One region of the Cellulosimicrobium sp. JZ28 genome, then DNA from elsewhere that is predicted to be linked to it. Evidence: predicted binding sites of a transcription regulator. Region 1 holds the regulator's gene; the other holds the start of a gene.

Region 1 (11,663 bases):
GCACGTCGACTTCACGTACGAGGTCTCGCGGTCGCTCGCGGCGTGCGAGGGCGCGGTGCTGCTCGTCGACGCGGCGCAGGGCATCGAGGCGCAGACCCTCGCGAACCTGTACCTCGCGATGGAGAACGAGCTCGAGATCATCCCCGTGCTCAACAAGATCGACCTCCCGGCGGCCCAGCCCGAGAAGTACGCGGAGGAGCTCGCGAACCTCGTGGGCGGCGACCCGGACGACGTGCTCAAGGTCTCCGGCAAGACGGGCGCCGGCGTCGAGGCGCTGCTCGACCGCATCGTCGAGCGCGTGCCCGCGCCGGTCGGCGACGCCGACGCCCCCGCGCGCGCCATGATCTTCGACTCGGTCTACGACACCTACCGCGGCGTCGTGACGTACGTGCGCGTCGTCGACGGCAACCTCAACCCGCGCGAGCGCATCGTCATGATGTCGACGCGCGCGACGCACGAGCTGCTCGAGATCGGCGTCATCTCGCCCGAGCCGATCGTCACGAAGGGCCTCGGCGTCGGGGAGGTCGGCTACCTCATCACGGGCGTGAAGGACGTGCGCCAGTCGAAGGTCGGCGACACGGTGACGAACGCGGCCAAGCCCGCCGCGGACGCGCTCGGCGGCTACTCGGACCCGAAGCCCATGGTCTTCTCGGGCCTGTACCCGATCGACGGGACCGACTACCCGGTCCTGCGCGACGCGCTCGACAAGCTCAAGCTCAACGACGCCGCGCTCAACTACGAGCCGGAGACGTCGGTCGCGCTCGGCTTCGGCTTCCGCGTCGGGTTCCTCGGCCTGCTGCACCTGGAGATCGTGCGCGAGCGCCTCGAGCGCGAGTTCGACCTCGACCTCATCTCGACCGCGCCGAACGTCGTCTACGACGTGACGCTCGAGGACGGGACGCTCGTCAACGTGACGAACCCGTCGGAGTTCCCGGGCGGCAAGATCAAGCAGGTCAGCGAGCCGGTCGTGCGCGCGACGATCCTCGCGCCGAGCGAGTTCGTGGGCACCGTGATGGGGCTGTGCAACGACCGCCGCGGCCAGATGCTCGGCATGGACTACCTGTCCGAGGACCGCGTCGAGCTGCGCTTCACGCTCCCGCTCGCCGAGATCGTGTTCGACTTCTTCGACCAGCTCAAGTCCCGCACGCGCGGCTACGCCTCGCTCGACTACGAGCCGTCGGGCGACCAGGTCGCCGACCTCGTCAAGGTCGACATCCTGCTCCAGGGCGAGCAGGTGGACGCGTTCAGCGCGATCGTGCACAAGGACAAGGCGTACGACTACGGCGTCATGATGACGGCGAAGCTCAAGGAGATCATCCCGCGCCAGCAGTTCGAGGTGCCGATCCAGGCGGCCGTCGGTGCGCGCGTCATCGCGCGCGAGACGGTGCGCGCGATGCGCAAGGACGTCCTCGCGAAGTGCTACGGCGGTGACATCAGCCGCAAGCGCAAGCTGCTCGAGAAGCAGAAGGAGGGCAAGAAGCGCATGAAGAACATCGGGTCGGTCGAGGTCCCGAAGGACGCCTTCATCGCCGCGCTCTCCTCCGACGCCGCGGGCGGCAAGGACGCCAAGGACAAGTCGAAGAAGTGAGCCCGGCGCTGCCCGAGGGCGAGCCGGTCCCGCCCGACGGCTCGCTGCCCTCCTGGGTCGCGAGCGGCGCGGGCGGCACCGTGCCCGCGACCCGCGGGTTCGGGGTCTACCTGCACGTCCCGTTCTGCTCGGTGCGGTGCGGGTACTGCGACTTCAACACGTACACGGCGTCCGAGCTCGGCGGGGGCGCGAGCCAGGCCTCGTACGCGAGCACGGCGCTGCGCGAGATCGACCTCGCCGCGCGCGTGCTGCACGACGCCGGGCTGCCCGAGCGGCCCGTGTCGACCGTCTTCGTCGGCGGCGGCACGCCCACGCTCCTGCCTGCCGGGGACCTCGTCCGCCTGCTCGGCGGCGTGCGCGACGCGTGGGGGCTCGCACCCGACGCCGAGGTGACGACGGAGGCGAACCCGGACTCGGTGACGCCCGAGTCGCTCGCCGAGCTCGCGGCCGCCGGGTTCACGCGCGTGTCGTTCGGCATGCAGTCCGCCGTGCCGCACGTGCTCGCGACGCTCGAGCGCACGCACGACCCGCGCCGCATCCCGGACGTCGTGCGCTGGGCGCGCGACGCCGGCCTCCAGGTCTCGCTCGACCTCATCTACGGCACGCCGGGGGAGAGCCTCGACGACTGGCGAGCGAGCCTCGAGGCTGCGCTCGCGACCGGCGTCGACCACGTGTCCGCGTACGCGCTCGTCGTGGAGGCGGGGACGAAGATGGCCGCCCAGGTGCGGCGCGGGGAGGTCGCGCTCCCGAGCGAGGACGACCAGGCCACGAAGTACGAGCTCGCCGACGAGCTGCTCACGGCGGCCGGCCTCACCTGGTACGAGGTGAGCAACTGGGCCCGTACCGAGGCCGACCGCTGCCGCCACAACCTCGCGTACTGGCGCGGCGACGACTGGTGGGGGATCGGGCCCGGTGCGCACTCCTACGTCGCGGCGACCGGCGCCGCGCCTGCAGGGGCGTCGCCCGAGGACGCCCGCGTCGGCGTGCGGTGGTGGAACGTCAAGCACCCGCGCCGGTACGCGGCGCTGCTCGAGGCGGGCACGAGCCCCGCGGCGGGGCGCGAGCTCCTCACGCGCACGGAGGGCCGGCTCGAGCAGGCGATGCTCGGCGTGCGGCTGCGCGAGGGTCTCGACCTCGCGGTCCTCTCCCCGGCGGGACGCCACGCCGTCGCCGGGCTCGTCGCGAACGGGCTGCTCGACGGCCGCGCAGCGGTCGCCGGTCGTGCCGTGCTCACCCTGCGGGGGCGGCTGCTCGCGGACACGGTCGTCCGGACGATCACGGACGAGTGACGTCGGCCCGGGTCCACCGCGACCCGGGCGCGCCCCGCGGGGACGAGGCCCCTCGGCGGCACCATCCTGCCCGCCGCCGTGCGACGGCCGCGGTGCTCGCCGCGCGGTCCGGGCCGGGAACCGCCAAGGTGGACCCAGCACGTCGACGGAGCGTGCAGCCCGCAGCACGTGACGACGAGGAACGAGGTGCACGATGACCGACCCCACGAACCCGGGCGGCGAGCCGCCCCGCGACGACGAGCACACCCCCGCCGACGGCGCGGGCGGCCCGCGACCGGACGCCACGCCACCGTCCGGTCCCGGACCCGACCGGCCCGACGCCGCCCCGTCCGGCGGCGACGTCCCGCCCGCCTCGCCGTACGGCCCGGGCGGGGGAGCGCCGCACGACCCGGCCGCACCGCCGTCGGGCCCGCCCGCGTACGGGGCACCGGGTGCCTACGGCGCGCCGACCGGTGCGCCGGACGGCGCGGCCGGGGGACCGGCGACGCCCCCGCCGGGCGCGTACCCGCCCCCGTCCGGTGCGTACCCGCCGCCCGCCGGCGGATACCCGCCCCCCGCCGGGGGGTACCCGCCGCCGCCCGGGTCGTACCCGGGCGCCGCCGGAGGGTACGGGGGCCAGCCCGGCTACTCGGGCCCGGCGTTCGGCGTCGGCGACGCGATCTCCTACGGGTGGCGCCGCGTCACGTCGAACCTGGGGCCGTGGATCCTCGTCGCGCTGATCTTCCTCGCCGTCAACATTGCGTGGAGCTGGATCACGGGCGGGTTCGACCAGTTCCAGGACCAGTTCGACTACTCCGACACGAACTTCGCCGCGCTGAGCGGAATCACGTTCACCAGTGTCGTGCTGGGGCTCGTCGGCACCGTCATCGGCTACCTCATCACCGCGTTCTTCACGCGCGGCGCGCTCGACGAGGCGGACGGGCGCCGGCCGGACGTCGCGGCGTTCTTCCGCATCGGCAACGTCGTCAACGTGCTCCTCGCTGCTCTGATCGTCGGCGTCCTGTCGTACATCGGGCTGTTCCTGTGCGTCCTGCCCGGCCTCGCGGTGCTGCTGTTCTCGGCGTTCGTGTACTACGTCGCGCTCGACCAGGGCGTCGACGCGATCACGGCGATCCGCACGAGCTTCTCGCTCGTCGCGAAGAACTTCGGGCAGGTGTTCCTGCTCCTGCTCGCCCTCGTCGGGATCAACATCCTCGGCGCGATCCCGTGCGGTCTCGGGCTCTTCGTGACGATCCCGCTGAGCTACGTCGCCGTCGGCTACGCCTACCGCCGTCTCACGGGCGGCGTGCCGGCCGCCTGAGACCCGGCCGACGCTGTCGCCGCGCCCCGGTACCGCCCGTCGGTGCCGGGGCGCGGTGCGTCTCGAGCGCGGTACCTCACGCGCGGGGTGCGTCCCGCGCGCCCGCGACCGGTCAGGGCGCGGTGACGAAGTCGATGAGCTCCTCGACGCGCCCGAGCAGCGACGGCTCCAGGTCGGCGTACGTGCGCACCGTGCCGAGGATGCGCTGCCACGCGCGGCCGACGTCCTCCGCGCTCTCCGCCGGCCAGCCGAGCTCGCGCAGGATCCCGCGCTTCCACTCGGTGCCGCGCTCGATCACGGGCCACCGCTCGAGGCCGATCCGGGCCGGCTTCACCGCCTGCCAGACGTCGACGTACGGGTGCCCGAGCACGAGCACCGTGCCCGCGGGCGAGCGCCGCAGCGCCTCGTCGGCGATCCGCCGCTCCTTGCTGCCGGGCACGAGGTGGTCCACGAGCACGCCCACGCGACGCTGCGGCGTCGGGCCGAAGTCGGCGAGCGCCGCCGCGAGGTCGTCGACGCCGTGCAGCGGCTCGACGACGACCCCCTCCACGCGCAGGTCGTCGCCCCACACCTTCTCGACGAGCTCGGCGTCGTGCTTGCCCTCGACCCAGATGCGGCTCCCGCGCGCGACGCGCGCCCGCTGCCCGACGACGGCCCGCGAGCCCGAGGCCGTGCGCGTCGGCGCGGCGGGGGCGCGGGAGGTGACGGGCGGGGTGAGCTCGACGGGCGCGCCGTCGACCCAGAAGCCCGGCCCGAGCGGGAACGTGCGGGTCCGGCCCGCGCGGTCCTCGAGCACGACGACGTGCATCCCGCCCGACTTCTCGACCCGGACGACGGCCCCGACCCACCCGGTCTGCACCTCCTCGACGACGAGGCCGCGCTCCGCGGGCTGCGGGCGCGACACGGGCCGCGCGCGGTGGTGGGTGGGGGCGGGCGTGCCGCCGAGGACGTCGGAGCCGTAGCGGTCGAAGGACACGGCGTCACCCTAGGCCAGCGTCCGCCGCTCACCACCGAGATCGCCCCGTGCGTCGCGGGATCGGCCGCCCGCGGGAAGGTCCCGGGCGCCCGGCCCGGCCGCGCGCGGCGGCTCCCGGCGCGCGCGCCCCCGGGGCGGGGTGGTACCACGGACCGATGAGCCAGGAGCGCGCGGAGCCGGACCCGAACCGCTGGCGCGTGCTGCCGGTCTGCCTCGCGGTGGGCTTCATCACGACGCTCGACGTGTCGATCGTCAACGTGGCCCTGCCGTCGATCGAGTCGTCGCTCGACGCGGGCCCGACCCAGCTCCAGCTCGTCGTCGCCGGCTACACGCTCGCGTTCGGGCTCGCGCTGGTGCCCGCCGGGCGGCTGGGCGACGCGGGCGCACGACGCCCGCTCTTCATCGCGGGCCTCCTGGGCTTCGCGCTCATGAGCCTCGCGTCCGGGCTCGCGCCGACCGACACGTGGCTCGGCGTCGCGCGCCTGCTCCAGGGCGTGAGCGCGGGCGTCCTCAACCCCCAGGTCGTCGGCCTCATCCAGCAGCAGTTCCGCGGGTACGAGCGCGGGCGCGCGTTCGGCATGTTCGGGGCGACGATCGGCGTCTCGACGGCGCTCGGGCCCCTGCTGGGCGGGCTCATCATCGCCGCGGCGGGACCGGAGACGGGGTGGCGGTGGGTGTTCCTCGTGAACATCCCCGTCGTCGCCGTGCTCCTGCCCTTCGCGTGGCGCCTCGTGCCCGGGCCGCCACGCACCGGCTCGGGCGCGGCGCGCGGGCCGCGCCGGCTGGACCTCGTCGGGCTGGGCCTGCTCGGCGCCGCGACCCTCGGCGTGATGATGCCGTTCGTCACGACGACCGGCCGCGGCGACGACGCGTCGCGCTGGTGGTGGCTCGTGCCGGCCGCGGCCGCCGTGGTGGCCGCCGTCGGCTGGGAGCGGCGCTACCAGCGGCGCACGGGCGAGGCCGTGCTCGACCCCCAGGTCGTGGGGCTCGGGTCCTTCCGCAACGGCGCGCTGCTCGGCCTCGCGTACTTCGCCGGGTTCACGGGCATCTTCCTCGTCGTCACGCTCTACCTCCAGGACGAGCTGGGGTACACGCCGCTCCAGGCGGGGCTCGTCGGCACGCCGTTCGCGGTCGCGTCGGGCGTGTCGGCGTGGTTCTCGGGCCGCTGGGTCGCGCGCTGGGGCCGCGAGCTCGTCGTGGGCGGCGTCGTGCTCGTGCTCGTCGGGGTGGTCGCGGCGGAGGTCGTCGTGCGCGCGCTCGGGGACGACCCGGGCGCCGTCGGCCCGGCGCTCGCGGTCGCGCTGCTCGTCGCGGGCGCGGGCAGCGGCACGGTCATCGCGCCGAACCAGACGCTCACGCTGTCCGAGGTGCCGGTGAGCCGGGCCGGGGTGGCGGGCAGCATGCTGCAGCTCGGTCAGCGCATCGGGTCGGCCGTCGGGATCTCCGTGGTCCTGTCCGTCTACTACGGCGGGCTCGCGAGCGGCGACTCGGCCGCGGACGCGACCGGGCGCGCGCTCCTGGTGACGATCGGCCTCGTCGCGGTCGCGCTCGTCGTCGGCCTCCTCGACCTGCGTTCGCGACGAGCGGAGGACCGCCGGACGGGCCGCGCGGACGCGTAGGATTGGCACTCGGAGGTCGAGAGTGCCGACGCCCGCACGCCCGCCCGGGCGGCGACGGTGCGGCACGCGGGAGGTGGACGTGAGCGAGGAGCGCCGGCTCGAGGTGCTGCGGGCCATCGTCGAGGACTACGTCCTCACGCGCGAGCCCGTGGGGTCGCGCGTGCTCACCGAGCGCCACAGCCTCGGCGTCTCGCCCGCCACGATCCGCAACGACATGGCGGCCCTCGAGGACGCCGGGTACATCGCGCAGCCGCACACGTCCGCGGGCCGGATCCCGACGGACAAGGGCTACCGGCTCTTCGTGGACCGCCTCTCGGGCGTCAAGCCGCTGTCCGCGCCGGAGAAGCGCGCCATCGAGACCTTCCTGTCCGAGGGCGTGGACCTCGACGACGTCATCGCGCGCGCCGGGCGCCTTCTCGCCCAGCTCACCGGCCAGGTCGCCGTCGTGCAGTACCCCTCGCTGAGCCGGTCGGGCCTGCGCCACCTCGAGCTCGTGCCCGTCGGCGAGTCGCGCCTCCTCGTCGTCATCATCACGGACACGGGCCGCGTCGAGCAGCGCACGCTCGAGGTCGCGAGCCTGCCGGACGAGGGGACCCTCGTCGAGGTGCGCGCACGGCTCAACGCCGCGGCCGCGGGCAAGCGCCTCACGGACCTCGCGCCCGGTCTCGCCGCCGTGACCGAGAGCTTCCACCCCGACGACGCCCCGCTCGTCCGCGCGGTGGGCGACCTCGTCGCCCAGACGCTCGCAGAGGAGAGCGAGGAGCGCCTCGTCCTCGCGGGCACGGCGAACCTCGCGCGCGCGGGCATGCGGTTCGAGCACGCGCTGCGCCCCGTCCTCGAGGCGCTCGAGGAGCAGGTCGTCCTGCTCGGGCTGCTCACCGAGATGGCCGCCGAGTCGGGCGTGAGCGTCCGGATCGGTCGCGAGACCCAGCTCGAGGGCCTCGCGGAGACCTCCGTCGTGACGACCGGTTACGGTAACGACGGTGACACGGTCGCGCTCGTCGGCTCGATCGGGCCGACCCGCATGGACTACCCCGGCACCATCGCGGCGGTGCGCGCGGTCGCGCGCTACCTGTCACGGGTGCTCGGCACGTGAGCCCCGCGGTCTCCCCGCCCGCGGCGGGCCCGCTCGACGACCACCCCCGACCCCTCCCGACCGGCCCCGCGCCGGCCTCACGACCCGCACCAGCAGAGAGTGACGTGTGAGCGACTACTACGAGATCCTCGGCGTGGCCCGTGACGCCAGCCAGGACCAGATCAAGAAGGCGTACCGCAAGCTCGCGCGCGAGCTGCACCCGGACGTCGCGGGCGAGGAGGCGGGCGACCGCTTCAAGGACGTCGCGCGCGCCTACGAGGTGCTGTCCAACCCGGAGAAGCGCCAGCAGTACGACCTCGGCGTCGACCCCAGCGCCCCCGGCGGCGGGGGCGGCGGCCCCATGGGCGGCGGGTTCGGCTTCCAGGACATCTTCGAGACGTTCTTCGGCGGCGCCCAGGCGCAGCAGGGCCCGATCCCGCGCGCCCGCCGCGGCCAGGACGCTCTCGTGCGGCTCGACATCGACCTCTCCGAGGCGACGTTCGGCGCGCAGCGCGAGCTCCAGGTCGACACGGCGGTCGTGTGCGGCACGTGCGGCGGCACCTGCTGCCGCCCGGGCACCTCGCCCCGCACGTGCGAGGTGTGCCACGGGCGCGGCACGGTCCAGCGCGTCGCGCGCTCGTTCCTCGGCCAGGTCATGACGAGCGCGCCGTGCGCCGCGTGCCAGGGCTTCGGCACCGTCATCCCCGAGCCGTGCGCGGAGTGCTCGGGCGAGGGCCGCGTGCGCAGCCGCCGCAGCATCACGGTCAACGTCCCGGCGGGCGTCGACACGGGCACGCGCATCAAGCTCACCGCGCAGGGCGAGGTCGGCCCGGCCGGCGGCCCCGCGGGCGACCTGTACGTCGAGATCCGCGAGCGCAACCACGACACGTTCGTGCGCCGCGGCGACGACCTGCACTGCACCCTCCAGGTGCCGATGACGGCGGCCGCCCTCGGCACCGTGCTCGAGCTGGAGACGCTCGACGGGCTCCAGGAGATCGACCTGCGCCCCGGCACGCAGCCGAACCAGATCGTCACGCTGAAGAACCTCGGCGTCGGGCACCTGCACGGCAGCGGGCGCGGCGACCTCAACGTCCACATCGAGGTCCAGGTGCCCACTGCCCTCGACCCCGAGCAGGAGCAGCTCCTGCGCTCGCTCGCCGCGCTGCGCGGCGAGGAGCGGCCCGAGCCCCGGCTCGCCGCCGCGCACCCGGGCGTGTTCTCGCGCCTGCGCGACAAGCTCTCCGGCCGCTGAGCGGGGCGCGCGCATGAGTGCTCCGGTGTTCCTCGCCGAGACGGGGACCGACGGCGTCGCGCCCGGCGACCGCTACGTGCTCGACGGCGCGGAGGGCCGGCACGCGGGCGTCGTGCAGCGGCGCGGCGCAGGGGAGCGCGTCGACGTCGTCGACGGCGACGGGCTCCGGCTGCGGTGCGTCGTCGAGCACGCCGAGTCGGGCCGCGTGACGCTCCTCGTGCAGGAGGTGGACCGCGAGCCGGCGCCGGACGTCGTCGTGACGCTCGTCCAGGCGCTCGCCAAGGGTGACCGCGACGAGATGGCGATCGAGGCGGCGACGGAGATCGGCGTCGACGCGGTCGTGCCGTGGCAGGCGGAGCGCTCCGTCGTCGTGTGGCGCGGCGAGCGCGCGGCGAAGTCCCGCGCGCGGTGGCTCGCGACGGTCCGCACGGCGACCAAGCAGGCCCGGCGCGCGCGCCTGCCTCGCGTCGAGGTCGCGCTCGACTCGCGCGGCCTCGCGGCGCGGGTCGTCGACGTCGTCGCGGCAGGCGGTCGGGCGATCGTCCTGCACGAGGAGGCGACGACGCCGCTCGCCGACGTCGGGCTGCCCGCCGGTCCGGCCACGGACGGCGCGCCCGCACCCGAGGTGCTCGTCGTCGTCGGCCCGGAGGGCGGGATCTCCGACCGCGAGCTCGCCGACCTCACGGAGGCCGGCGCGGTCGCGGCGCGGCTGGGGCCCCACGTGCTGCGCACGTCGACCGCCGGACCGGTGGCCGTGGCGCTGCTCGCCGAGCGGCTCGGCCGCTGGGGCGTGGCCGGGACGCGTGGTCTAGCCTCGGGGTCATGACGAGCACCGACCTGCGCACCGACCCGGACTGCCTCTTCTGCCGCATCGTCGCGGGGGAGGTGCCGGCCGACGTCGTGGCGACCAGCGAGCGCTCGATCGCGTTCCGCGACATCGACCCGCAGGCGCCCGTGCACGTGCTCGTGGTGCCGCGCGACCACCACGGCGACATCGCCCAGCTCGCGGCGGCGGACCCGGAGCTGCTCGGCGACGTCGTCGCGCTGGCGGACGAGGTGGCGGGCGACCTGGCCGACGGCCAGTTCCGGCTCATCTTCAACTCGGGGCCGCGCGCCGGCCAGAGCGTGTTCCACGTGCACGGCCACGTCATCGCGGGCGCCGAGCTCGGCTGGTCGCCCGCCTGAGCCCTGCGCGAAAGCGCGTGTGACGCCCGGCCGCGCTCGGTACGATGGAAGCGATCTGCGGGGCGGTGGCCGTCCCGGACCCACTGCCCGACCGAAGGAGCGCAGCGGCGCAAGCCGGCTCATGACCTCTCTGTCCCGAGAACCCGACCCCTCGTCGCACCGGGTCGAGCACCGCATCGTCATCCCGAACCACGTGCCGATGGTGGCGCTCCTCGGTAGCCGCGACTCCGTGCTCCGGGCCGTCGAGGAGGGGTTCCCCGCCGTCGACGTGCACGTGCGGGGCAACGAGATCGCGGTCGCCGGCCCTCCGGGGGAGGTCGCGCTCGCCGCGCGCCTGCTCGACGAGCTCGTCGAGGTCGTCGAGGCCGGCACCCAGCTCACGGCCGACGTCGTGACGCGGTCCATCGCGATGCTCACCGCCGCGACGGCGTCGCGCCCGGCCGAGGTGCTGACGCTCAACATCCTGTCGAGCCGCGGCCGCACGATCCGGCCCAAGACCGTGGGGCAGAAGCGCTACGTCGAGGCCATCGACGCGAACACGATCACGTTCGGGATCGGCCCCGCGGGCACGGGCAAGACGTACCTCGCGATGGCGAAGGCCGTGCAGGCGCTGCAGTCGAAGCAGGTCAACCGCATCATCCTCACGCGCCCGGCCGTCGAGGCGGGGGAGCGGCTCGGGTTCCTGCCCGGCTCGCTGACGGAGAAGATCGACCCGTACCTGCGCCCGCTGTACGACGCGCTGCACGACATGATCGACCCGGACTCGATCCCCAAGCTCATCGAGGCCGGCACGATCGAGGTCGCGCCGCTCGCGTTCATGCGCGGGCGCAGCCTCAACGACTCGTTCATCATCCTCGACGAGGCGCAGAACACGACCACCGAGCAGATGAAGATGTTCCTCACGCGCCTGGGCTTCGGGTCGCGCATGGTCATCACGGGCGACGCGACGCAGGTCGACCTGCCGGGCGGCACGCAGTCCGGCCTGCGCGTCATCGAGGACGTCCTCACCGGCGTGGACGACGTCGAGTTCTGCCGGCTCACGTCGTCCGACGTGGTGCGGCACCGGCTGGTGAGCGACATCATCGACGCGTACGCGCGGTGGGACCTGGCGAGCGGCGGGGGCTCGGGGAGCTCCGGGTCGCGCCGCCGCGACGACGACCGCCGCGGACGCCCCGCGGCACGAGAACGACGGACGAGGGACGACGCGTGAGCATCGAGGTCAACAACGAGACCGAGGCCGAGGTCGACGAGGCCGAGTTCGCGGCGCTGGCACGGTACGTGCTCGACGCGATGCGCGTGCACCCGCAGAGCGAGCTGTCGATCCTCTTCGTCGACACGGACGTGATGAGCGAGCTGCACGTGCGCTGGATGGACGAGCC
Region 2 (18,145 bases), 720 kb from region 1:
GTTCGCCCGGACGGGGATGGCGGTGTTCCGCGAGCACGTGGTCGACCTGCCGGTCGTCGCCGTGATCTACACGCACACCCACATCGACCACTACGGCGGCGTCAAGGGCGTGGTGGACGAGGCGGACGTCGCCTCGGGGAAGGTGCCGATCATCGCTCCGGGCACGATCGCGTCGTTCGACAAGTACGCGATCGGCGAGAACGTCGTCGCGGGCAACGCGATGAGCCGCCGCGCGTCGTACGCGTTCGGGAGCCTGCTGGACCGCGACCCGCGGCAGTTCGTCAGCTCGGGCATCGGGTCGGGCACGGCGGACGGACCCACGGTCTCCTACATCTCGCCCACGGACCCGATCACCGAGACGGGCCAGTCGCGGCACATCGCGGGCCTGACGTTCGAGTTCCTCTACGCCCCGGACACCGAGGCGCCGGAGGAGATGCACATCTGGATCCCGGAGCTCAAGGCGCTCACGTGCGCGGAGAACGCGAACCACTCGCTGCACAACATCCAGACGCTGCGCGGGGCGCGCACGCGCGACGCCCGGAACTTCGCGCGCTACCTCGACGAGACGCTCGTGCGGTGGGGCGACGAGGTCGAGGTGCACTACGGCCCGCACACGTGGCCGGTGTGGGGCAACGCGGAGGTCGTCGCGTTCCTCGAGTCGCAGCGCGACACGTACAAGTACATCCACGACCAGGCGCTGCGCCTGGCGAACAAGGGGTACACGCCGCTCGAGGCGGCAGAGGTCGTCGAGCTGCCCGAGGTCCTGCGCCGCAAGTGGTACAACCGCGGCTACCACGGGACGCTCCACCACGACGTCCGCGCCGTCTTCACCAAGGAGCTCGGCATGTGGGACGGCGACCCCGTGTCGCTGCACCCGCACCCGCCCGTCGACACCGCGACGCGCTACGTCGCCGCGTTCGGGCGCGACGCGATCCTCGCCGAGGGGCGTCGCGCCGTCGAGGCCGGCGACTACCGGTGGGCCGCGCAGGTGCTGCACCACCTCGTCTTCGCGGACCCGGACGACGTGGAGGCCAAGAACCTCCAGGCCGACGCCTACGAGCAGATGGGCTACCAGGCCGAGGGCCCGCAGTGGCGCGGGGTGTTCCTCACCGCGGCCCGCGAGCTCCGGGAGGGCATCCTCGCCGCGAGGTTCGCGACGGCGAGCCCGGACACGGTCGCGGGCATGCCGATCGACATCCTCTTCGACTACGCCGCCGTGCACGTGGTCGGGGAGAAGGCGGCCGAGGTCGACGTCCGGTTCGACGTGGACTTCACCGACCGGGACGAGACGTGGAACGTGCGCGTGCGCGACGGCGTCCTCAACGCCCGTCCCGGCGCGTCCGACGGCGCACCCCTCACGGTCCGCGCGCCGAAGCCGCTCGTCGCGGCCGTGCTGCTGCAGCCCGCGGCGGCGGCGAAGCTCGCGGACGCCGGGCAGGTGACGCTCGACGGCGACACCTCCGTGCTCGACGCCTACGCGTCGGTCCTCGACGAGTTCGACCCGAACTTTCCGATCGTCACGCCGTAACGCACGGCCGGTCCGGGGCCGGGCCTGCCAGGGTGCGACCGGGAGCGTCCGGTGGACACGATGGCGGTCTCGGCCCGACCGGGCCGACGGACGGAGGTGACATCGTGGGGATCGACGACCTGAAGGGCAAGGCGTCCGACGCGCTCGACAGCGACAAGGGCGAGAAGGCGTCCGACGCCGCGCTGGACAAGGGTGGCGACGCGGCGTCGAAGGCGACCGGCGGCAAGCACGACGACCAGATCGACAAGGGCGCCGAGCGGGCTGACGAGCACCTGGGCCAGCAGTAGACGCGGGACTTCCGCAGCAGCACCGGGTCCGGGCCGCGAGGTCCGGGCCCGGTCGCGTGCGCCCGGGCCCCGGCGCCGGACCCCGAGTCGCGTGACGGCCTCCGCCCTGCCCGGCTCGAGCGCCGCTCGGCCAGAGGTGCACCGGCTGCGGGCTTCTTCACGGACCGGTGCCCCCTGCGGCACCTCGGCCGCAAGGACACCCTAAGAACCGTCTCCCCGTGCTCGCCACCTGTCGCCTTCTCCGGTTCGGGAGTACGGTCGAAGGGTTGAGTCTGGACCTGGCTCCTCATCCTCTGGAGAAGACGGAGCGCGACATGTCCGTGGACGACCATGCCATCGACCATTCGTTGACCCGCGGGGCGGGTCAGAAGATCGGCCAGTATCGCCTCGACCTGGGTACCGGCACCTGGTGGTGGTCGTCTGAGACGTACCGGGTCCACGGGTTCGAGCCGGGCGACGTGGTGCCGACCACCGAGCTCGTCCTGGCGCACAAGCACCCCGACGACCGTGAGCACGTGCGGGCGGTCCTCGACCGCGCCGCGACCACGGGTGAGCCGTTCTCGAGCGTGCACCGCATCATGGACGCCCACGGCGTCGAGCGGTACGTCGTCCTCGTGGGGCAGGGGCGCCGCGACCGCGAGTCCGGCGAGGTCGTCGAGCTGCTCGGCTACTTCGTCGACATCACGGCGACGGTGGCGGGGCGCGCGCAGGAGCGTGCCCGCCGGGACATCACCGCGGCCGCCGAGGGCCGCGGCCCGATCGAGCAGGCGAAGGGCATCCTCATCGCCACGCACGGCGTGAGCGCGGACGAGGCGTTCGCCCGCCTCAAGCAGGTCTCGAACGACAAGAACGTCCGCCTGCGCGAGCTCGCGTCCGTCGTCGTCGACGAGGCGGGACGCGCCGGCGGGGACTGCGCCGAGCGCATCGACGCGATCCTGCGGTAGGCCGCGCAGGCGAGAAGAGCCCCGCACCCCGGACCGGGGTGCGGGGCTCTCGCGCGTGCGGACTCGCTCGGGTCGGCCCGGGTCGACTAGGCCGACGCGGGCGTCGGGGCGGGCGCGCTGCCCGGCGTCGACGGCGTCGGCGCGGTCCCGGTGCTCCCGCCGCCCGTGCCCGTCTCCGCCTCGGACTCGGTACCGCCCCCGGTGCCCCCGGCGCCTCCGGCCCCCTCGCCCGGGCCCGGCGAGGGCGTCGGGGCGGGTTGTTCCGGCGTCGTCGGGTCGGGGGTGGGGTCCACGGTCGGCTCCGGGGTGGGCGCGGGCGTCGTGGACGGCTCGTCGGACGGCGTGGTCGACGGCGACGGGCTCGGGCCCGGCGTCGGGACGGTCGCGGGGTCCTGCGAGGGTGTGCTGGGCGCCGGCGTCGTCGGGTCCTCGGTGCTCGGGGTCCGCTGGTGGCTGATCGTCGTGCCCGACCCCTCGACGCCGCGGACGGCGTCCGCGAGGGGCTTGCCGAGGACGAGCTCGACGACGAGGACCACGCCCATCACGGCGACGAACAGGGCGAGCGCCGTCACGGTGAGCACGCGGCCGCGCCCGTACCGGTCGATGAGCCGCAGCCAGCGGTTCTGGCCACCCTCGGAGCTGTCCGCCCCGTCCGCCTCGGCCGCCTCGCCGTCGGCCCCTGCCGAGCCGACGGCGGTGGCCACCGCCGTCTCGACGGTGTCCGCCCGCGCGTCGGGCTCGACGGCCCCGCGGGGCACCGACGCGACCACCGTGGTGGTGCGGGTACGCGTGGTGCCCGTGCCCGCGGTGGCCTGCACGACCTTGCCGACGACGGGTACGAGCTGCTCGCGCGTCTTCTGGATCGAGCGCGTGTAGACGTAGTTCGCGACGACGGTCAGCGCGCTGGCGACGCCGGCGCCGATGATCGTCCCGGCGGTCCCGAAGTAGGACAGGAGCACGGTGGTGCTCACCGCGGCGAGCGCGCTCGCGACGACCTGGGTGAGCGAGAGGCGGGCCGGGGCCTCACGCTCCTTCTCGGGAGCCGGCTCCGCGGTGGTGCGTCCCGCGGGGTGTCCGGCGTCGGGGCCGGGCTCGTCGCGCGGGACGCGCGGGGCGTCGCGGTCGAGGCGGGGGTTCTCGGAGGGCGTGGTCACGTGGTGCTGGTTTCCGGTCGTCGGCGGGCTGGTCCGCCCGCCGCCACCGGCCGTGACGGCCGCGCGCCAGGGACCGGCGTCGGGCCACGGGCGTCCTTCCACGGTAGGACGTCCGTGTGGACCTCGCTCACGGGGGCCGTGCCCGGCCCTCAGAGGAACCGGGAAGATCCTGTGACGCCGCCGGTCAGGGCGTCGGACGCCGCACCCGCCGCGTCGCAGGGCGCTCCTGCGCGCCGGACGGCGGGGGAGGGCCGTATCCTGCCGAGGGTCGTCGTGACCGTGCGGTGGCCGCCCGGCAGAGCGTGATGTGATACGCACCACACGCCGAGACGGCGGCCCGGTGGCCCGGGATCCGCGGAATGCCGCGCCTCCTCGTGGACGCCCGTCCAGGTCGTTCTCAGGCGTTTGTGCGGCTCGCCGGGTGGTCGTGCGTCCAGCGCCCGGGCCGTGTTGACGCCTGGGCTGCGCGCCGTGCAAGATAGTTCTCGACAGCGCGCATCGCCTGCCCCCTGCGCGGTGCGCGCTGTTTCACACTTCTCCGGGAGAACATCTCGGAATTGCTCGAAAACGACGGCCTCGGAACGCGAATTCTCGTGATCCGGGGCCGTTCGTCGTTCTCGCTGCGACCCGCGCCCGGGTGCGGTCGTCGCCCGGCGCCGTGCGGCGCAGCGGGTCGCGTCCTCCCCGGCGCGCCGCGTCGAGCGGCGCGGGGCGGACGGTTAGCGTCGGAGGGTGAATGCCGCAGCCCGCACCAGCTCAGCCGCCCGGAGCGTGGCCGATCCTGCTCGGCTGCCCTCCACCCCTCCCGGCGGGACCGACCGGCCCGACGCCGAGGCCGGCGACGTGACGTCGTCGCGCCCCGTGCTCGTGCCCGAGCCCACGACGTCCGACCTCGTCGAGGAGGCGGTCGCCCGCTGGCGCGCCGGGCTCGTCGAGCTCGCCGGAGGCTCGTCGCTCGCCGACGTCTCCCTCCTCGGCGACGCCGTCGTCGACCTCACCGCCGCGCACCCGTCCGGCATCGCCCAGCTCTTCGCGGGGCGGCCGACCCGGTTGTCCAACCTCTTCCGGGAGGGGGGCTCCCTGCCCGCCGCCCGCCGGCGGGCGCGCGCCGTCGTCGTGCGGGCCGCCGAGCACGCGCAGCGCTACGGCGTCGCCCCGACGTACCTCGCGATCGGCGTGGCGACCTGGACCCAGAGCCCGACGGCGCCCCTCGCCGAGGACGACGTCGCGGCGCTCGCCCGCGTCGCCGGCCGCGCGCCCACGGTGGTGCCGGCCGACGGCGACGCGAGCGGCCCGGCGGACGTCGAGCCCGCGGTGACGGCCCCCGGCGCCGCGGACGCGCCGCTCGTGCGCCCCGGCGACCCCTCCGACGGCGTGCCAGGCCCCGAGGAGGAGCCCGCGCCGCGCACGGTGCGCGCGCCCGTCCTGCTGCGCCCGCTGACCGTCACGCCGAGGGGCGACGGCGAGACGGACTACGAGCTCACGCTCGAGCCCACCGCCGAGATCAACCCGCTCCTCGCGCGCACGCTCCGGGCGCACGGCGCGCTCCTCGACCCCGTGACGCTGGCACGGTCCACGTTCACCGGCGCGGGCTTCGACCCGGGCGACGCGACCCGGCGGATCGCGGCCCTCGGGCAGGCGGTCCTCGACGACTTCGACCTCACCCACCGCGTCCTCGTCGGGACGTTCGTGCACCCGGGCCAGGTGCTCGTCGACGACCTCGACGAACTCGCGCCCGCGCTCGAGCGGCACGAGGTCGTCGCCGCGCTCGCCGGGGACGAGCGGTCCGCCGCCGCGCTGCGGGCCGACCTCCCGGCACCGCGCGTCGGCGATGCCGACCCCGTGCTCGAGCGCGGCGCGGGCGACCTCGACCCGTCCCAGCGGCACGTCGTCGACGTCCTCGCGACCGGCTCGCACCTGTTCGTCGACGCCCCCACCGGGTCCGACGTCGCGGGCACGCTCGCCGCCGTCGTCGCGGAGGCCGCGGCGTCGGGACGCCACGTCCTCTACGTGCCGGGCCACCGCCGCGCCGCCGACGCGCTCCTCGCCCGTCTCGACGCGCTGGGCCTCGACGGGCTCGCGCTCGACGTCGCCCCCGAGCCGACGTGGCGCGAGACCGCCTCGCACCGGCTGCTCGCCGCGATGGCGACCGAGCCGGAGCCGGTCGAGGACGACGACCTCGTGCGCACGCGCGACGCCCTGCTCGGTGCACGCGCCCGGCTCGCGGGGTACATCGAGGCGCTGCACCTCGTGCGCGACCCGTGGGGCGTGTCGGCGTACGACGCGCTCCAGGCCCTCGCGCGGCTCACCGCCGAGCGTCCGGCGCCGGACACGCGGGTGCGGCTCACGACCGAGGTCGTGCTCGCCGTCGGGCCGCAGCGCGAGCGGGTCGCCGCAGAGCTGCGCGAGGCCGCGATGCTCGGTGCCTTCACCGCCCGCGCGACGTCGACCCCCTGGTACGGCGCGGCGCTCACCACGCCGCAGGAGGCGCACGACGCCCTCGTGCGCGTGGAGCGGCTGCGCGCCCACACGCTGCCGCAGCTGCGCGCGCAGGTCGAGCAGGTCGCGGAGCGTACCGGGCTCACGACCGCGACGACGCTCCGCCAGTGGGGCGACCAGCTCACCATGCTCGGCGGGATGCGGGGCACGCTCGACGTGTTCCAGCCGCTCATCTTCGAGCGCACCGCGCAGGACATGGTGGAGGCGACCGCGTCGAAGCAGTGGCGCGAGCAGCACGGGATCGAGATGGGATGGTTCGCGCGTCGCCGGCTGCGTCGTCAGGCGCGCGACATGGTGCGGCCGGGCGTCCGCGTGCCCGACCTGCACGCCGCGCTCGTCGAGGTGCAGGCGCAGCGCGCCGTCTGGCAGGAGCAGTGCCCCCGTGGCGGCTGGCCCGTGCTGCCCGAAGGGCTGTCGGCCATCGAGGACACGCACGAGGCCGTCCGCATCGACGCCGAGGAGCTGGAGCCGGTGCTCGCGGGCACGCCCGCGGGCGGCGGGCTGCTCGACATGCCGCTCGACGCGCTCGCCGCCCGCCTCGACGCGCTCGCGGAGGACGCCGCCGCGCTCGACGCGCTCCCGGCGCGGACCGCGATCCAGCACCGGCTCACCGACCTCGGCCTCGGCGAGCTCCTCACCGACCTCGCGGCACGCCGCGTCGAGGCGGACGAGGTGGGCCCCGAGCTGGAGCTCGCCTGGTGGAGCTCGGTGTTCGAGCAGATCCTCGCGCAGGACCAGGCGCTCGCCGGGCAGGACGGCGCGGGCCTCGACGCGCTCGCGCGCCGGTTCCGCGAGCTCGACCGCGCGCACGTCGCGTCCCTCGCGGCGCCCGTCCGGGCGGCGGTCCGCGACCACCTCGGGACCGCGATGCGCGAGCACCGCGACGAGGCGGAGGCCCTCTTCACCGAGCTGCTCGAGGGCCGGCTCGTGAGCCTGCGCGAGACGGCGGAGCAGCACCCCGCCGTGCTACGCCGGCTGCGCCCCGTGCTCGTCGCCACCCCGACGCTCGTCCCGCACCTCGTGCCGGCGACCCGCACCGTCGACCTCGTGGTGCTCGACGCGATCGAGCACACGCCCGTCGAGCTCGTGCTGTCGGCGCTCGCGCGCGGGCGCCAGGTCGTCGCCGTCGGCGACCCGCGGGCGGCGTCCACGGACACCGTCCGCGAGCTCGCCGAGCTCCTGCCCACCGTCGCGCTGCTCGCCGACGGCTCGCGACGCGACCCGTTCGTCACCACGTTCCTCGCCGAGCACGGCTACGCGGGCGTCCTGCGCCCGTCGCCGCTGCCGCGCGCGGAGGTCCTCGTCCAGCTCGACGTCGTCGACGGCGCCGGGATGCCCGACACGGCGTCCGGCGCGGTCGAGAGCACGCAGGCCGAGGTCGACCGCGTCGTCGAGGTCGCGATCGAGCACGCGCTCACCCGGCCGGACGAGTCCCTCGCGATCGTCACCGTCACGCCCCTGCACGCCGACCGCATCCGCGACGCGCTCCTCGTCGAGGTCCGGCAGAACCCGGCGCTCGCCGGGTTCTTCTCCGGCGCCCGCGGGGAGCCGGTCGTCGTCGCGGACGTCTCCGGCGTCGCCGGGCTCGTGCGCGACACGATCGTGCTGTCCGTCGGCTTCGGGAAGACCCCGCACGGCCGCGTGCTGCACCGGTTCGGCATCCTCAACACCCCGGGCGCCGAGGCCATGCTGCTCGACGCCGTCGGGGCGACGCGCCGGCGTCTCCACGTCGTCTCGTGCTTCACGGCGGGCGACCTCGACCCCGAGCGACTGCGCGGCGCGGGTGCCCGGCTGCTCGCCGAGGTGCTCGACCTGGCCGAGCAGCGCAGCGGCGCCGCCGACCAGGTCACGCTGGGCAACGGCGTCGACCTCGGCGGCAGCCCCGACCGGCTCGTGCTGGACCTCGCCGAGCGGCTCTGGCGCGCGGGGCTCGTCGTCGAGACCGACTACGGCATCGGCGACGGCGACCGCATCCCGCTCGTCGTCGGCCACCCGGACCTGCCCGGCGAGCTCCTCGTCGCCGTGCTCACCGACGACGCGGCCTACGTCGCCGAGCGCAGCGTCCGCGTGCGCGACCGGCAGGTCGCCGAGCGGCTCGAGCGCATCGGCTGGACGGTCGCGCAGGTCTGGTCCGCCGCCGCGTTCCTCGACCCCGCCAAGGAGGCCGAGCGCATCCGGCGGGTCGTGCAGGCCGTGCGCGACGCGCGGCTCCCGGAGACGGGCGGCGTCGCGCAGACGGGCGGGGGCGACCGGATCGTCGTCGTGCCGGTGATCGACGACGACGAGCAGCACGGCGACGAGGACCTGTAGCCCGCCGGTGGGACCATGGGACGCGTGAGCACGACCGCCGACCCGAGCCCCGACCCGCGGAACCTGCCCGACGACGCGCGCGACCGTCCCGAGCCCGAGCCCGAGCCCGAGCCGGAGCCCGAGACCGGGCGCCGTCGGCGTCCGCGGCGGGCCGTGCGGCGGGGGACCGAGAGCACGGTGGTGCCCGGCACGAGCGCCGACGAGCGGGCCGAGGGCTGGGGCGACGAGTCAGCCCCCCGCCGCGGCGCGCCGGGCGAGAACGACGACCGCCTGCTGGGCGACGTGCCGCCCCACTACGGGCGCCACTGACGGCTCGCCGGGCGACCGGCTGAGCGGCGTCAGAGGTGCTGCGGGGGCGTCGGCCCGCCGGGCGCCGCGCCGGGGCCGCTGCCGGCCTGGGCGGCGAGGAGGTCGCGGATCTCCTGGAGCACGCGCACGTCCTCGGCCGGTGCCTCGGGCTCGGGCTCCTCGTCCTTCTTGCGTCGCTCCGCGAGCTTGTTCATCGGCAGGACGATGACGAAGTAGAGGGCGACGGCGATGATGAGGAACTGGAGGATCGCGTTGAGGACCCCGCCGACGGAGATGACCGAGGGCGGGATGTCCTTCGCCGCGTCTCCCGCGCGCAGCGTGATGTCCCACAGGCCCGTGAGGTCGGGTTTGCCGAAGATCGCCCCGATGAGGGGGTTGATGAAGTCCTCGACGATCGCCGTGACGACGCCGGAGAACGCGGCCCCGATGACGACGCCGACCGCCAGGTCTATCGCGTTGCCGCGGAGCACGAACTCCTTGAACCCTTGGAACACGCCCTTCATGTGCTGCTTCCCTCTCCTGTCGACGGGCACGCGTGGCGGCGGCGCCACCAGACGTGCACGCGCGATCCTGCCAACGGGCGCGGCGAGCGGCAACGGCTTCGCCCGGCGGGTCGGCGGTCTCGTGGTGTCGTCACGGGACCAGGACGGCCGTGACGGGGGCGTGCCCGGTCCGTGCCGCCAGCCGGACGGCCTCCTCGGGGAGCACCGCGACGAGCGTCACGACGTCGGGGCCCGACCCGCCGCTGCCGAGCAGGCCGCCGCCGTCGTCGGGCTCGGGCGCCGGCACGACGACCGCGGCGCGGGCCAGGTACGGGTCGTCCGGGGGAGCGGCCCCCGTCTCCGCGGGTTCCGTGGGCGCCGGGGCGAGCGCGGGGTCGCCCGCGGCCAGCAGGTCGACGCGGTCGCCCGGCCCGAGGAGCGCGGCGACTCCCGGGTCGAGCCGGACGGGCGCGACCACGGTCCCGTCGGGCGCCCCGGCGGCGAGCTCTCCTCCGGCGACGAGGCCGTCCTGGAGGAGCGTGCCCTCCGGCAGGGCGACGGTCGCGCGGCGTCCGACGACGTCGTCGGCCCGGACCGGTGCCCCGGCGGGCAGGAGGGAGGCCGGGACGTGGTCCACCCGCACGTCGGGTGCCGCGAGCGTGGTGCCGGGCGGCACCGCGCGGGCCGTCACGACGGCGGGAACCGTCGGCGGAGGCGGGGGCCGCAGCGCACCGACGACGACCGACGCGGCGAGCCCGCAGCACAACGCGGCGACCACGAACCGGGACCGCCACCACAGGCCGTGCAGCAGCCGCCGCCGGGCGGCGGCGGCGCGGCCGGGGTGGGCTGACGGGCCGGGCGGGCAGGAGGAGCGAGGCATGGCGCGACGGTAGCCGCGCGCGGCGAGCCGGTGGCCGCGGTGCGCGGCGGTCTGTGGACGACGCGGCGCGCGGCCCGCGCACCGTGAGCCGGCCGACCCGCTGTGGTCGGTCGCGCACCGGTGCGGCGCCGACGCCGGAGCCGGGGCGCGTCAGGGGCGAGCGACCCGGCGGCGCCGCGTCAGGTCAGGACGACGCGGCAGAGCTGCTCGACGCGCCGCCCGAGCTCGTGCCGCCCGACGAGGACGACCCCGCCGACGACGACGAGGACGACGCGCTGGACGTCGAGGCGGCGGGCGCCGTCGACGTCTTCCCGCCGGACCGCGAGTCCGTGCGGTAGAAGCCGGAGCCCTTGAACGTCACGCCCACGGAGGAGAACACCTTGCGCAGGCGGCCCGAGCACTCGGGGCACACCGTGAGGGCGTCGTCGCTGAACGACTGGTGGATGTCGAAGGCGTGACCGCAGGCGGTGCAGGTGTAGGCGTAGGTGGGCACGGGTTCTCCTCGTTCACGAGACGGCCGTCGAGGCGGCCACCGGCGGGTCGGGATCGGGACGGTCTCGGCCTGGTCGACGGTGTCAACACCGCCTGGCACTCGAAACTTCCGAGTGCTAATCATACGCGGACCGGCGCCCGGGCAGGGCCGGGGTAGTCTCGCATCCGTGTCTGCGCACGAACCCGCCGAGGCCCCCGCCGGTGACCCCGCCACCGGTGCCGACCCCGCGACCCCGGGCGAGGCCGCGGCCCCGCCGCGGCGCCGTCGCCGGTCCACGCGCCGGCGCGTCCTGATCGGCGTGGCGGCGCTGCTCGTCGTCGCGCTCGTCGCGGGTGCCGCGTTCGTCGTGGTCACCGTCCGGCGCCCGCTCCCGCAGGCGTCCGGCGAGATCTCCGTGCCCGGCCTCGGCAGCGAGGTGACCGTGCTGCGCGACGCCCAGGGCGTGCCGCAGATCTACGCCGACACCCCCGAGGACCTCTTCCGCGCCCAGGGCTACGTCCAGGCGCAGGACCGCTTCTTCGAGATGGACTACCGCCGGCACGTCACGTCGGGGCGGCTCGCCGAGCTCGTCGGCGACAACCCGGACGCCATCGCCGCCGACACCGTGACGCGCACGTTCGGCTGGCGCCAGGTCGCGGAGGAGGAGTGGGACGTCGTCTCCCCGGAGACGAAGGCGTACCTCCAGGCGTACGCGGAGGGCGTGAACGCCTACCTGGAGGACCGCAGCCCGTCGGAGATCGCGCTCGAGTACACGGTGCTGGGGCTGCAGGTCGACGTCGCCGAGCCCGAGCCCTGGGACCCGGTCGACTCGCTCGCGTGGCTCAAGGCGATGGCCTGGGACCTGCGCGGCAACTACGACGACGAGCTCGACCGCGCGCTGGCCTACGGCACGCTCCAGGACACGGCGCGCGTCGCGGAGCTGTTCCCCGCCTACCCGTCCGAGCTCAACGCGCCGATCCTCGACCCCGGCGAGCTCGAGAACCCGCAGGAGGTCGCCCTCGACCTGGGCCCGCAGGCCCGCGCCGAGTACGGCTCCGACCACCTCCAGGCCGCGCTCGAGGCCGCGGACCGCGCGCTCGGCGCCGTCCCCGTGCTCATCGGGCGCGGCGAGGGCACCGGCTCGAACTCGTGGGTCGTCTCCGGCGAGCACACGGCGACGGGCAAGCCGATCCTCGCGAACGACCCGCACCTCGCCCTCGGGGCGCCCGGCATCTGGGCGCAGGTGGGGCTGCACTGCAACGAGGTCTCCCCGGCGTGCGGGTTCGACGTCGCGGGCTTCTCGTTCGCCGGCTTCCCCGGCGTGGTCATCGGGCACAACGCCCAGCTCGCCTGGGGCCTGACGAACATGGGCGCCGACGTCACCGACTTCTTCGTCGAGCGCGTGCGCGACGACACGTACCTGCGCGGCGACGAGTGGGTCCCGCTGGAGACCCGCACCGAGACGCTGCGCGTCGCCGGGGGCGACGACATCGAGATCGAGGTCCGCTCGACGCTCCACGGGCCGATCGTCTCCGAGGCGATCCCGGCGACGGACGCGGCCGTCGACACGCCCGCGCTGGACACGCGGCTGGGGGAGTACGCTGTCGCGCTCCAGTGGACCGCGCTCGAGCCGGGCCGCACCGCCGACGCCGTCTTCGCGTTCAACCTCGCGCAGGACGCCGAGGACATGCAGGCGGCCGCCGCGCTCTTCGAGGTGCCGGCCCAGAACATCGTCTTCGCGACCGCGGACGGCCACATCGGCTACCAGGCGCCCGGGAAGATCCCCGTGCGCCAGGCGGTCCCCGACGCCGAGGTGCCCTCCGACGGCACGTGGCCGCGCGACGGCTCCGACGAGCGCTACGACTGGCAGGGCTACGTCCCCAGCGAGGAGATGCCGCGCGTCGTGGACCCGGCCGAGGGCTTCATCGTGGCCGCCAACCAGGCCGTGCTGCCGGACGGCGTCGCGCCGTTCCTCACGACCGACTGGGACTACGGGTACCGCTCGCAGCGCATCCGCCAGCTCCTGGAGGCCGAGATCTCGGCCGGGCGCACCGTGGACGTCGACACGATGAACGAGGTCCAGGTCGACGACCGCAGCCCGTACGCCGAGGTGCTCGTGCAGCCCCTGCTCGAGCAGGAGATCGACGACGACTTCGCGGCCGAGGGCCAGCAGCTCCTCGCGGACTGGGACTACCGGACCGACACCGACTCCGCCGCGGCGGCGTACTTCGCGGCCGTGTGGCGGAACCTGCTCCAGCTCACGTTCTGGGACGACCTGCCCGAGTCGGCGCGCCCGGGTGGCGGCAGCCGTTGGCTCGCCGTCGTGCAGAACCTCCTGGAGAACCCGACCGACCCGTTCTGGGACGACCGCCAGACCGTCAGCGTCGTCGAGACGCGCGACGAGGTGCTCACTCAGGCGCTCGTCTCCGCGCGCCTCGACCTCACCGTCGAGCAGAGCAAGCAGCCGTCGGACTGGGCCTGGGGCAAGATCCACGTGCTCGCCCTCAAGCACCCCGTGCTGGGCGGCGAGTCGATCCCGGGACCGGTGCGGGACTACGTCAACCCCACCCCGGTCGGCATGCCGGGTGGCTCGTCGATCGTCAACGCGACCGCGTGGGACGCCGCGTCCGGGTCGTTCGACGTGACGGCCGGGCCGTCGATGCGCATGGTCGTCGACCTCGGCGACCTCGACCGCTCGACGTGGGTGACCGTCACGGGCACCTCCGGGCACCCGGCGTCGAAGCACTACGCGGACCAGCTGAAGACGTGGTCCCGCGGGGAGACGTACGCGTGGCCGTTCTCCACCGAGGCGGTCGCCGAGGCGAGCAAGGACGAGCTCACCCTCGTGCCGTAGCGGAGCCGCCGGCGCGACCGCCCCGTGCGCGGGCGCGGTGGCGGACGGCGCGGGAGCGGACGGCGCGGCCTGCTACGGCAGCCAGCGCCAGCCGAGGGGCGTCGCGACGGCGTCGACCGTGCGGTCGTGCGGCTCGACCGGCAGCGGTCGGTCGCTCGCGTCGTAGACCTCCTCCGGGAACACGACGGCCACGACCTTGGTGCCGGGGCGCACGTGCTCGAGCGCGCGGTCGTACCACCCGCCGCCCTGGCCGAGCCGGACGCCGCGCGAGTCGACGGCGAGCGCGGGCGCGACGACGACGTCGGCCTCGGCGATCGCTTCCGGACCCAGGGTGGGGGTGCCGGGCTCGGGCGGCCGCCCGGGCGCGCGGACCTGCAGGTCGGCGGGGCCGTCGTAGACGGCCCAGTCCCGCTGGAGCCCCGCGCCGAGCACGGGGAGCAGCAGGCGGACGCCGCGCGCGGCGAGGCGCTCGAGCATCGCCGACGTGCCGGGTTCACCCGGGCGCGCGGCGTAGGTCGCGACGCACGTGGCGGCGGCGACCTCGGGGATGGTCTCGACGACGTCGGCGATGGCGGCGTCCGCTTCCTTGCGGAGCCGCTCCGACCGCGCCTGACGGTGGGTGCGGATGGCCTTGCGGAGGATCTCCTTCGCGTCCTCGGCTTCGATGCTTCCGTGCAGGGGGTATGGCTGGACCGGGCCACTCATGTCCCTATTGTCACCCGGCGCGCGCGTCCGCGCCGACGCCGCGCGGGTGACCTTCGGCCCCGGAGGCCCGGAGCGGGTTCCGCGGACGCGTCCAGGGTGCCTATGATCGGAGGGAGCCAGTAGTTCGGACTCCTGACAAATGGGTCGCCGTCCGACAGAGGTGCCGACAGTGAGGACGCCATGACCGCGACGACCGCGAACCCCACCGAGACCACCCCGCGAGGGGGCGCCCACCCGAGGACCGGTCGTGCCGCCGTCGTGCTCGCCGCGGGCCATGACGACGCGTCGCGCGAGCTCCTGTCGCGACCCTTGGGTGACGCGACGGTCGTCGAGCTGGCGGTCGCGAACGTCCGCCGCGTCGTCGACGCGGGCCGCATCGTCGTGGTCGTGTCGCCCGACGACCCGACCGTGCGCGAGCTGCTCGGCGAGGACGTCGTCTACGTGGAGCAGGAGTCGCCGCTCGGCACGGGCGACGCGGTCCTCGCGGCGCGCGAGGCGATCGCGTCGGTGCTCGGGCCGGGCGTCGACGAGCCGGTCCTCGTCGCCTACGCGGACACGCCGCTGCTGCGCTCCGAGTCGCTGCTCGGGCTGCTGACGCGCCACACCCTCACGGGCGCGGACCTGTCGCTGCTCTCCGCCGTCGTGGACGACCCGGACGGCTACGGGCGCGTCGTCCGCGCCGGGGGCGAGATCACGGCGATCCTCGAGTCGTCCGAGGTCGCGGACGCCGCGCCCGAGCCGCGCACCGAGATCAACGTGGGTGCGTACGTCGCGGCGCCCCGCCTGCTGTTCGGCGAGCTGGAGCGCATGGCGGCCGACGGCGAGCACCGGCTCACCGAGCTCGCGCGCCGCGTCATCGGGGCGGGCAAGCGCATCTCGTCGTACCGCATCGTCGACGTGGACGAGGTCCGCGGCATCAACACCCCGGACGAGCTCGCCCAGGCGGCGGACATCGTCCTCAAGCGCCTGTTCGTGCCGAAGAAGAACACGGACACGAAGATCGTGTTCGGCACCGGCGGCTGGCGCGCGGTCATCGGCGAGGGCTACACGCTCGCCAACGTGCGCCGGCTGTGCCAGGCCATCGCGAACGAGACGATCCGCCGCGGGCTGGACGGGAAGGGCGTCGTGATCGGCGGCGACCGCCGCTTCCTCTCGCGCGAGTCGGCCATCGCCGCGGCCGAGGTCTTCGCGGGCAACAACATCGCGGTGACCCTCCTGCCCGACGACGTCCCGACCCCGCTCGTGACCTTCGCCGCGCCCTACCTCGGGGCGGCCTACGGCATCATCGTCACCTCGAGCCACAACCCGCCCGAGTGGAACGGCATGAAGGTGTTCCGCCAGGACGGCTCGCTCCCGCTCGACGACGAGACGGACCGCTACCAGGACGAGGCGAACGCGCTGTCGGTCGACGACGTCATCACGCTCGACATCGACGTGGCCCGCCGCACGGGCGTCGTCGTCGACCGGTCGCTCACGGACCCGTACGTCGACGCGATCGAGCGGATCATCGACGTCGAGGCCGTGCGCGGCTCGGACCTGCAGGTCGTCGTGGACCCGATGTACGGCACGAGCCAGCTCACGCTCGGCACCATCCTGTCCGACATGCGCGTGCGGTCGGAGTTCATCCACGCGGCGCACAACCCGCTGTTCGGGGGCGTCGCGCCGGCACCGGACCTCCAGCGCCTCAGCACGCTCGTGACGATGATCCAGCAGGGCGGCGGCCGCTACGACCTCGGCATGGCGACGGACGGCGACTCGGACCGTATCGGGATCGTCGACGAGACGGGCGAGTACATCTCGACGAACGACCTGCTCCTCCTCCTGTACTGGTACCTGCACGAGGTCCGCGGGGAGAAGGGCGGCGTGGTGCGCAACCTCGCGACGACGCACCTGCTCGACCGGCTCGCGGCGCACTTCGGCGAGGAGTCGCGCGAGGTCAGGGTCGGGTTCAAGCACGTCACCGCGGGCATGGCGGAGATCGGCGCCGTGCTCGGCGGCGAGTCGTCCGGTGGCCTGACGATCCGCGGCTGGATCCTCGGCAAGGACGGCATCTTCGCGTGCGCCCTCGTGGCCGAGATGCTGGCGCGCACGGGCAAGCGGATCTCCGAGCTGCGCGCGATGCTCTACGAGATCACCGGCCGCCTGTACACGCTCGAGGCGGGCGTGCCGGCCACCCCGGAGATGCGCGTCGAGGTGCCGCGCCGGCTCGAGGCGCAGCCCCTCACGCACGTCGGGCCGTACCCGGTCGTCTCGGTCTCCCACCTGGACGGCACCAAGATCCTCCTCGAGAACGACAACTGGGCGCTCCTGCGGTTCTCCGGGACCGAGCCCGTCCTGCGCATGTTCGTCGAGGCGGACACCCCCGAGAAGGCCGCCGAGCTCCTCGAGTGGCTGCAGGGGTTCGTCACCGCCGGCGTCTGACGCCCGCGCCCCCACCCGGCACCCCCGCCGCACCCAGCCCCCAGCCCCACCCCAGGACAGGAACCAGAGCAACGATGCGCTACGGCCACTTCGACACCGCGCACGACGAGTACGTCGTCGAGCGCCCCGACGTCCCCGTCTCGTGGACGAACTACCTCGGCACCCGGGACATGTGCACGGTCCTGTCGCACCACGGCGGCGGGTACTCGTACTACAAGAGCTCGCAGTACGGGCGCATCTCGCGCTTCCGCCAGAACGGGGTGCCGCTCGACCGCCCCGGTCACTACGTCTACCTGCGCGACGACGCGGACGGCGACTACTGGTCGGTGTCCTGGCAGCCGGTCGGCAAGCCGTTCGTCGGGCCGGACGAGGAGCTCGACCCGGCCGGCGGCGCGGGGCGCTGGACCACGCGCCACGGCCTGAGCTACACGACCTTCCGCTCCGAGTACAAGGGCATCGACGCCGAGCAGACGGTCTTCATCCCGCTCGACGACGACGTCGAGCTGTGGGACGTGCGCGTCACCAACACGACGGACGAGGTGCGCGAGCTCACCGTCGGGTCGTACGTGGAGTTCTCGTTCCACACGATCACGATCGACAACCAGAACCTGCAGATGTCGCTCTACGCGTCCGGCTCCTCGTACGAGGACGGGATCATCGAGTACGACTTCTACTACGAGCCCTGGACGTACCACTACTTCGCGTCGAGCGAGACGCCGTCGTCGTACGACTCGCTGCGCGACAGCTTCATCGGCCCGTACCGCACCGAGAGCAACCCGCTCGCGATCGAGCGGGGCGAGGGCTCGAACGCGAGCGCGACGACGCAGAACCACTGCGGCGCGCTGCTGCACAAGGTGACGCTCGCGCCGGGCGAGACCAAGCGCCTCGTCTTCATGCTCGGCTACGGCTCGCGCGACGCGGCCGGTCGCGCGATCCAGGCGAAGTACTCGGACGTCGCGGCCGTCGACCACGAGCGCGAGCGGCTGCGCGACTACTGGCGCGCCAAGCAGGACAAGCTGCGCATCCGCACGCCCCACGAGGGCATGAACACGATGATCAACGCGTGGACGCTGCTCCAGGCGGAGACGTGCGTCGTGTGGTCGCGGTTCGCGTCGTTCGTCGAGGTGGGCGGGCGCGCCGGGCTCGGCTACCGGGACACGGCGCAGGACGTCATGAGCGTCATCCACTCGAACCCGACGAAGACGCGGCAGCGCATCGTCGAGCTCCTGCGGGCCCAGACCGAGGCCGGCTACGGCCTGCACCTGTTCGACCCCAAGGCGTTCGACCCCGACGCGGAGAA

The links. Region 1 encodes HrcA, which represses chaperone genes, less so after heat shock. Its sites were predicted from a motif close to TTNGCACTCGNNNNNNNCGAGTGCNAA; they were not measured.
Positions count from the first base shown of each region.
Region 2: BJP59_RS13445 (FmdB family zinc ribbon protein) is a predicted target of HrcA. The motif match lies at 10,979-11,005, and genes of this name have one in related genera.

Region 1 covers NZ_CP017660.1:2,288,640-2,300,302, reverse strand. The annotation lists gene lepA (translation elongation factor 4) at 1-1,588, shown strand, start outside; gene hemW (radical SAM family heme chaperone HemW) at 1,585-2,877, shown strand; gene BJP59_RS10515 (hypothetical protein) at 3,071-4,177, shown strand; gene BJP59_RS10510 (DUF3097 domain-containing protein) at 4,290-5,153, opposite strand; gene BJP59_RS10505 (MFS transporter) at 5,309-6,772, shown strand; gene hrcA (heat-inducible transcriptional repressor HrcA) at 6,852-7,868, shown strand; gene dnaJ (molecular chaperone DnaJ) at 7,975-9,099, shown strand; gene BJP59_RS10490 (16S rRNA (uracil(1498)-N(3))-methyltransferase) at 9,113-9,925, shown strand; gene BJP59_RS10485 (HIT domain-containing protein) at 9,922-10,284, shown strand; gene BJP59_RS10480 (PhoH family protein) at 10,406-11,494, shown strand; gene ybeY (rRNA maturation RNase YbeY) at 11,491-11,663, shown strand, end outside.
Region 2 covers NZ_CP017660.1:3,003,452-3,021,596, reverse strand. The annotation lists gene BJP59_RS13485 (alkyl/aryl-sulfatase) at 1-1,528, shown strand, start outside; gene BJP59_RS13480 (antitoxin) at 1,633-1,815, shown strand; gene BJP59_RS13475 (PAS and ANTAR domain-containing protein) at 2,130-2,759, shown strand; gene BJP59_RS13470 (hypothetical protein) at 2,846-3,913, opposite strand; gene BJP59_RS13465 (hypothetical protein) at 4,685-8,722, shown strand; gene BJP59_RS13460 (hypothetical protein) at 8,747-9,031, shown strand; gene mscL (large conductance mechanosensitive channel protein MscL) at 9,061-9,534, opposite strand; gene BJP59_RS13450 (SAF domain-containing protein) at 9,665-10,393, opposite strand; gene BJP59_RS13445 (FmdB family zinc ribbon protein) at 10,578-10,886, opposite strand; gene BJP59_RS13440 (penicillin acylase family protein) at 11,176-13,719, shown strand; gene BJP59_RS13435 (5-formyltetrahydrofolate cyclo-ligase) at 13,792-14,424, opposite strand; gene BJP59_RS13430 (NTP transferase domain-containing protein) at 14,605-16,845, shown strand; gene BJP59_RS13425 (GH36-type glycosyl hydrolase domain-containing protein) at 16,920-18,145, shown strand, end outside.